DNA from 2 places in the Lactobacillus sp. M0390 genome. Region 2 is predicted to be linked to the other one. Evidence: predicted binding sites of a transcription regulator. Region 2 holds the regulator's gene; the other holds the start of a gene.
The links. Region 2 encodes LexA, which represses DNA repair genes until DNA is damaged. Its sites were predicted from a motif close to CNAACANNTGTTNG; they were not measured.

Region 1 (4,216 bases), on a different contig from region 2:
TTCGCATAGCAGCTTCAACATCTGCAGCGTTAAGGTCCTTCATCTTTGTTTCAGCAATTTCCTTAACTTGATCCTTAGTTACCTTACCAACTTTCTTGGTGTTAGGTTCACCGGATGCCTTGTCGATCTTAGCAGCTTGCTTCAAAAGAACTGGAGCTGGTGGAGTCTTAGTTATGAATTCGAATGAACGGTCTTCATAAACTGTGATGACTACAGGAATAATCATGCCTTTTTGGTCAGCAGTTCTAGCATTGAAGTCCTTAGTAAAACCTACAATGTTAATTCCTGCTTGACCTAAAGCAGGACCAACTGGAGGAGCGGGTGTTGCAGCACCAGCTGGTATTTGTAATTTGACAACGTTAATAACTTTTTTTGCCACGGTCAAAACCTCCTTGATTCCGTGCGTGGTTAAAATGGAAAAGTTACCTACTTTTCCTCCCACAATAATAAAAGTACTTTAATATGGTACCATCGTTTTTTTAAATTTGCAATCTCTCGTAAAAGTTTAGCTGATTTTTTCTACTTGATCGTAGTCAAGCTCGGTTGTAGTTGCACGACCAAACATATCAACTGAAACAAATAGCTTGTATTTATCAGGTTGAATTTCAGTAATCTTGCCTTCAACACCGTTAAATGCACCATCAATAATAGTGACAGTTTCTCCAACTTCGTAATCAACTTGAGGACGTTTTGCAGGTTCCCCTTGTTGACGCAACAGACGATTAACTTCTTCTTCAAGAAGTGGAGATGGCTTAGAACCACCACCGTGTGAACCAACAAATCCAGTTACGTTAGGTGTATTTCGAACAACAAACCAACTTTCGTCAGTCATGACCATTTCAACTAATACGTAACCAGGGAAGATTTTTTCTTCAACTTCTTTTTTCTTGTCGTTGACCTTCTCGATTTTTTCTTGTTCAGGAACCATTACCCGAAAGATATAATCTTGCATCCCCATGCTTTGTGCACGTGATAATAAGTCAGATCTAACCTTATCTTCGTATCCTGAATAAGTATGAAGCACGTACCATTGCTTCTTTGTTGTTTCAATCATTACAAATTTCTCCTTTTATTTTGGCAAACAAAAAAACCTCCACTCAGAGGTTTTTTCTTTAACTTTATTTATTATATCACGAATAGAATTTCATTTCTATTTACATGAACATTTGTGTTAAAACGCTGAACAAGTAGTCTAACACTCCTAGAAACAAGGCGAATAAAACTGAAGTAGTAATGACTGTTCCAGTATCATGACGATTTTGTTTAGCTGTTGGCCATGTTACCAAGTGCATTTCGTGTGCTACGCTCTTAAAAAACTTAATCATTCAATTTACCTCGTTTCCTTGTGTAATGTCATTTTGCCACAATGTTTACAAAATTTATTCAATTCAAGCCGCTTCGTGCGATTCTTGCCTGCGGTGATTGAGTAGTTACGCGAGCCGCATACGCTGCAAGCTAATGATGCTTTTTTCACTGCCATAATCTCACTTCCAAACTATTGTATTTTAGCAAAAAATACAGGTATAAGCAATTCATTTAATAATTGCCCTAAAATTCAAGTCAATTTTTCTCTTTAAATAAAAAGCAGCTACTTATTAAGCAGCTGTTTTTGGTGGTCAAACAAAAGCGTAACCACCGGGCGTAGAACATTGTAATAGTCGGATTTACTTCTTAAGATTTTCATTTACGAAGGATTCGATTTTATCGTCAGAATAATCAAGGAACGGAAGCATATCTTCTTCCGTCTTCATGGTATCTCTACCATTCTTTTCCATGAAATAGTCCCAAAGAGCATCCCTAACTGGCATGTCTGAATCACTCCAGTCAAAAACCTCTTTCATGTGACGATCTAACAATGCAGTCTTGATAACATCTTCTGCCATCTTAATCTACCTCCTATAAAATAATTCTACAATTATTAATTATACGCTAAATTCTCATCATTTTCTATTAAACAGAGTCTAATAAAATTAATCGTGCTTTTTGCAACAGACGCGAGCGTGCCCTTACTAAGGTCATTGGCAAAATTTGCCAGTCGTTAATTATCTGTTCTGGTTGACAAAGTCCGAGAATAATTAATAAAGCCGTAACTTCTAAAATCGATAGCTTGTTGACTAATTCAGCTAGTTTTATGCTTAGCGGCACTTCTGGTAAAAAAGTTTCTGGCCGCCGAATAGGATTCATTCCTTTAGTAACTGCTGCTTCAAAAGAAATTGCTTTGGCCCAAGCCTTTCTGCGGTATGCCATTTCACGTCTAAGAAGCGTATTGGCATGATTTACCAGCCGAACTTTGTAATAGCTAGCGAAATTACCCTTTTTTGGATCAAAATCTTTCACAGCTAAATAACAAATGATCATCGCATCCTGGTCCCAATCCTGATTATCGTAAGAGCGAAGATGATATTTTTTCTTAATATTCGCAATTAGTGGACGATACAAAAAGCAAAGCTTACGTAGTGCATCAGTCTGCCCACTTTTGATTTGCATAATTAACTCTGTTTCTTCCCCTGCTACTTCTATTTTAGCCATATTGCTATTCTCCTTTAGTTGATATCTGAACTAAAGAATACTGAGAAGCAAAATTTAATTTAAACGAACCAATGTTTAAATTTTTCACTAACAGGTAAATGTAACGGTTAATAACAGCAAAATTCACTTTAGGTTGTCAGAACAAAATTTGCAAAAAAAATGAGCGCACATTTTGTATGGGCACCCATTTAACTTTTTTATTTATGATGATTTCTAGTATCCAGCATTTGATATAGCAAAACACCAGTTGCAACACTTGCATTGAGAGATTGCACATGGCCAACCATTGGCAAAGTAATCATTTGATCCATTTGTTCTTTCAGTAAGCGTGAAATGCCTTTACCCTCATTTCCGATTACAAGAACAGTTTTACCATTGCTATCCCACTGACGATAGTCTGTTCCGTCCATATCTGTGCCAAAAAGCCAGTAACCACGTTTTTTCAACATTTGACTAGTTTGTACAAGGTTATTAACGCGGGCAACCGGAACGTAATCAATCGCACCAGTTGAGGTTTTAGCCACAACAGACGTCAAACCCGTTGCGTGTCTTTTCGGGATAATGATTGCATCGACCCCAGTTGCATCAGCTGTTCTCAAAATCGAACCCAGATTGTGCGGATCTTCAATTGAATCAAGCATTAACAAAAATGGTTGTTTCTCCTCTTGATCAAATTGATCAAGTAAATCATCCAAATCCGCATATTCGAAACTAGCAACAGTCAGAACAAGTCCCTGATGATTGCCGCCTTGAACTAGGCGATCAAGCTTATTTTTAGGAACAGTTTGAACAACAATTCCTTTTTCCCTTGCTAAACCGAACACTTCATCTGCAAAGCTTTCCTGCACACCTTGTTGCAAAAAAACCTTATTGATTCTGCCAGCATCCTGCGTTTTTAAAAAATCAATTCCAGCATGTCTACCAAAAACAAAATCACTATCACTTGAAGTCATATTCATCAATGCCACCATTCTCCACTGTTTCAATACACCAAGAAGTTAATTCTTGAAGCCGCTCTTTTTTACCAAGTAATTCCAAATAGCCCCAAACTGCTTCAAATCCTGTCGACAATTGGTATGTCGCTAAACTAGTATTCTTGGCCTTGCTATAAGTTTTAGAATTACGACCGCGACGAAAAGTTGCTAGTTCATCCTCACTCAATAAGCCATCTTCCTGCATCTTAGTAATCAAAGCCGCTTGAGCCTTGGCTGACACATAATGTGTTGCTCTTAACTGCAAAGCTTGTGGCTTAACAATGCCACATTTAACTAAATGCCGCCGAATATCAACTTCATAAACAGCATCCCCTAAATAGGCTAATGTCTGCCCGTTTAATGTATCTGGATTAATTTCGTTTTCGACCAACTTTTTACTATTACTCACGAATCCACCTTGTTCCTTGCGGAGTATCTTCAATGATTACTCCCATTTCTTTTAATTGATCACGCAACTGATCACTTTTAGCCCAGTCTTTGTTCTTCCTCGCTTCATCACGCTGCTCAATCAAGGCAACAATTTCCTCATCACCTTGTGTTTCATTTTGCTTAATCAACTCGGCGGTATCAATACCAAAGATACCCAACCAATCTGTTAATAGAGCTTGCGCCTTCATTAATGCGTCTTTATCGACACTTTCAGCCGCAATATTAGCATTTAACACTGGTAATAAATCATAAATTGCTGTTAA
Region 2 (4,216 bases):
CAACGATTGTTAACCGCCAATCAACAAATACTATCATTGCGACCATTGTTGTTACACTCATCAAAAGTGAATCAACTAATGTCAATACACCTTCACCCGCAACTTCCTGAATCGCTGAAACATCATTAGTGGCGTGTGCCATTAGGTCACCTGTTCTATGGCGTTGATAGAATGTACGATCCATTTCCATAAAGTGCTCAAACAGTTTAGAGCGCATTTGCAATTCTAATTCGGCTGCACCACCCCAAATTTGACGACGCCAAAAATAGCGGAAAGCATATAAAACTAACGCAGCTAGTACAATGGCTAAGATTAAAGTCGCATATTCTTGCCAAGAAATATGACCTTTATCTAATTGATCAGCCATTAAACCCAAAATTCTTGGTGGTACTAAGTTAATTATTGAAGTTAGTGCTAGAAAAGCAACACCGATTAAATAGCGTTTCTTTTCCTTTTTAAAAAACCAGCCTAACTTAAAAAATATACCCATTTTTCACCTGTCTTTCAAAATAAAAAGGCGGAAGAAATAATCCTCCGTCTGATGTCAATCTAGTTAAGATTTTATTTTTGATGTTTCATCATGTTCATCACTTGGTTTACCTTTTTAGCAGAAGGTTTTTGACCCATTTGTGACATCATGGCAACAATCATATCTTCACTGATTGGTGGATTATCTTTAAAATATTTCTTCATGTATGCTCTAGCACCATAAAATCCGCCAACAAGACCTATTAGCAGCGCTACAATAATTAATACAATTGCTAATCCTAAATTCATAAAATAATCACCTCAATTTGTCCAATAGTTATATCTTACCTAAAAAATAAGTAAATTAAAAGCTATAAATCAGTCTTTTCTCAAGCCTTTCTTACGCTGTGCCTTTTTTGCTTTTTCGGAAGTTACTTCTTTACCATTTTTATCTACGATAACCAAGTCTTCGACGTCTTGTTTAAAGCCAGCACGGAAATTTCTGATAAATTCTTTGTGAAGCTTTTGTCGCTCCTCTTCTTCTTCTTTTGTTAACCCCTGAGCTTCTTTCTTATGGTATAACTCATTGATTCTATCTGTTAGTTTTTTTTCTTGTTCTTCAGTTAATCTTTGTTCATTATTTTCAGTCATTTTTGCACCTCTCATTTGTAAAAGTCTACCTTACTTTTTGGATAAAAAAAAGAATAATTATTTAGAACGCCTGTTTGTATTAGGCAACATTATTTGTTAGAATGTAGTTAATACAAAGAATTAACTAACGAATGGGAGAAAAAAATGACCAATAAGCAAAGTTCTAAGCAACTACAAATTCTTCGTTATATATATGATACCGTTGAAAAACGCGGATTCCCTCCCACTGTTAGAGAAATTTGCCAAGGAGTTGAACTCTCATCAACTTCTACAGTTCACGGTCATCTTTCTAGATTAGAAAGAAAAGGCTTAATTGTTAAGGACGCAACTAAACCTCGAGCACTAGAAATAACAGAAGAAGGCAAAAAGGCACTTGGTGTCAAGCCTACTGATATTCCAGTTGTTGGTGATGTCACAGCAGGTCAGCCTATTTTAGCCGTTGAAGATATTGAAGATTATTTCCCACTTCCCCCTGATTTAGCTAATGATGCTGGCGACTTATTCATGCTACGAGTTCACGGTGAAAGCATGATTAACGCTGGTATTTTAAACGGAGACAATGTGATTGTCCGTAAACAAAGCTCTGCTACTAACGGTGAGATTGTTGTTGCAATGACCGATGAAAATGAAGCAACCGTCAAGCGGTTCTATAAAGAAAAAGATCATTACCGTTTACAGCCAGAAAATGATACTATGGCACCAATACTCTTGAACAGCGTTCATATCTTAGGTAAAGTGGTTGGCTTATATCGAAACAACATTATTTAGAAACTATTTATTACACCATTGAAATTTACGAACTAGTTTTATTCGGAATTCAATGGTTTTTTTCTACATTTTTGAGTCACATCTAAATAAAGCAGAAATGCAAAATTTGTCCTTTTATCTTTCCACAGCAATTATTAAAATGTAATTCACAAATTTTTGAAGTTATTTCGGTATTGAATGCTGTTATATCAATATTTGTTTTAAACTTTGTGAAATACAGCATGGTTTCACATCAGTTTCACACTTCCATTTTTTCACAAAGTTGGAAATTAAATGTTGGCTATAATATTTGCTGCTAAATTGATGGCTTTTTCACGAGCATCACTGCCCCAACCTCTTTCGTCATGATTTTCTAAGTCTTTGAGAGAATCTGCTGTAAATAATATTTGTGCAAAATCTACCCCTCTAAATTGTGCACACGCAGCCATTGCTGCACATTCCATCTCTACACAAGAGGCCCCCAGTTCTTTGGCCTGCTTTACTTTCTTGACAGTTTCCCTAAAGAAACCATCAGTTGTCCAGGTAGTTACTTCTTCAACTTTAAAGCCTTCTTGATTCAGTAACTTTTTTGTCTTTGTTAGAAACCTTGAGTTTAAATCAATATATGTTCCTGGTTTCATATAATGAAAGGATGTACCGTCATCTCTAATAGCTCTTGTAGGTAGTAGAAAATAGTTCTCTGGTAAATCAACTAAGCAGCCTGCTGATCCTATTGCTAAAATCTGTTTAACACCATAACTTATTAGCCAATCTAATAGCTCTACAGCAGCTGCAGCACCTATTTTTGCCTGACAAAAAGTAATTTTTTGTCCATCTAAATCAACCTCATATATTGGGGTTTCTCCTTCAAAGCAGTCAAAGAACCCAAGCTTTTTATGAGGATAACGAGCCAAAAAATCACTGATTACATCAGGAGTTAAGAATGCGAACAGCAGCTTGGGCTGAAAATGAAAGTGATTAATTTCTTTTTCGTGATCTCGTTCTAAAACAGCCCGCGGTTCAGGATCAAAATTTAACAAAAATGGTTCTTTCATAGTTCTTTTCCTCATTAAAAATATTTTAATAAATATTTTAACATAAACAAAAAAGAGAATCACTCCATTGCGGAGTGATTCTCTTTTACTTAAACGTGAATTAACGACGCTTTTCTGCGATTCTTGCAGATTTACCATGACGTTCACGTAAGTAGTAAAGCTTAGCACGACGTACACGACCGTGACGTAATACTTCAATCTTAGCTACTCGAGGGTCATTTACTGGGAAGGTACGTTCAACACCAACACCGGAAGCAATCTTACGAACAGTATAAGTTGCAGCAATACCTGCACCCTTACGTTTGATTACAACACCTTCGAACATCTGAATACGTTCGTGAGAACCTTCAACAACACGTACGTGAACACGAACAGTGTCACCAGCACGGAAGTCAGGAATATCATCACGTAATTGTTCTTTAGTTAATTCTTGAATTAATGGATCCATATTTTTCTCCTTCTTCGGCATTCATCAACGATTATCTACGCCAGCGGAACACCCATAACTATTAGTACATTACAATTGCACCTTTGTTATCTTAGCAAAGAAAGCTTGTAAAATCAAGCTCTTGTGTCTTCTTGTTTAATCTCTTCTAACATGGTTTTTTCTTGAGAACTAAGTTCATAATTTTCCAGTAAATCAGGCCGATACAAATACGTTGCTCGTAGCGACTCTTTATGACGCCATTCTTCAATTTTTTGATGATTACCTGAAGTCAAAACAGCTGGGACCTTCATCCCTTCAAAATCTTCTGGTCGAGTATACTGCGGGTATTCTAATAAGCCATGTGCAAAGCTTTCTTCAACTGGAGAGGCTGCGTTACCTAAAATACCAGGTAATAGCCGTACAGTTGCGTCAACCATACTCATCGTTGGTAATTCTCCACCAGTTAAAACATAATCTCCAATTGAAACAGTTTCATCCGCTAAATCATAAACACGCTGATCAAAACCCTCATAATGGCCACAAATAAAAGTTAAATTATCTTCTTTTGACCATTCCTGTGCCATTTTCTGATTGAAAGTCTTTCCTTGTGGTGCCGTAATAATCACTTTACCTTTATTGGCAAGTGAATCAAGTGCCTTTTTAATTGGCATAATTTGTAAGACCATGCCTGCGCCGCCGCCGTATGGCGTGTCATCAACATGATGATGAACATCAGAAGTAAAGTCACGAAAGTTAACTAAATTTAATTCCCATTTACCGTCTTCAAGACCACGGCCAAGCATTGAAGTTGTTAAAGGAGTGAACATATCCGGAAAAAGTGTCAGAATATTAACTTTCATCTCGCAAA

Region 1: a site for LexA is predicted at 2,594-2,607, ahead of H3R25_RS07595 (sigma factor). Genes of this name have one in related genera too.

Annotation. Positions count from the first base shown of each region.
Region 1 covers NZ_JACFPH010000004.1:39,627-43,842, reverse strand. Annotated here, with positions in the region: gene rplK (50S ribosomal protein L11) at 1-379, opposite strand, end outside; gene nusG (transcription termination/antitermination protein NusG) at 506-1,054, opposite strand; gene secE (preprotein translocase subunit SecE) at 1,155-1,325, opposite strand; gene rpmG (50S ribosomal protein L33) at 1,331-1,480, opposite strand; gene H3R25_RS07600 (hypothetical protein) at 1,665-1,883, opposite strand; gene H3R25_RS07595 (sigma factor) at 1,951-2,529, opposite strand; gene rlmB (23S rRNA (guanosine(2251)-2'-O)-methyltransferase RlmB) at 2,727-3,482, opposite strand; gene H3R25_RS07585 (Mini-ribonuclease 3) at 3,469-3,912, opposite strand; gene cysS (cysteine--tRNA ligase) at 3,905-4,216, opposite strand, start outside.
Region 2 covers NZ_JACFPH010000001.1:690,046-694,261, forward strand. Annotated here, with positions in the region: gene H3R25_RS03275 (ABC transporter ATP-binding protein) at 1-490, opposite strand, end outside; gene H3R25_RS03280 (YneF family protein) at 562-777, opposite strand; gene H3R25_RS03285 (DUF896 domain-containing protein) at 847-1,119, opposite strand; gene lexA (transcriptional repressor LexA) at 1,264-1,887, shown strand; gene H3R25_RS03295 (nucleoside phosphorylase) at 2,157-2,921, opposite strand; gene rplS (50S ribosomal protein L19) at 3,022-3,369, opposite strand; gene trmD (tRNA (guanosine(37)-N1)-methyltransferase TrmD) at 3,483-4,208, opposite strand; gene rimM (ribosome maturation factor RimM) at 4,198-4,216, opposite strand, start outside.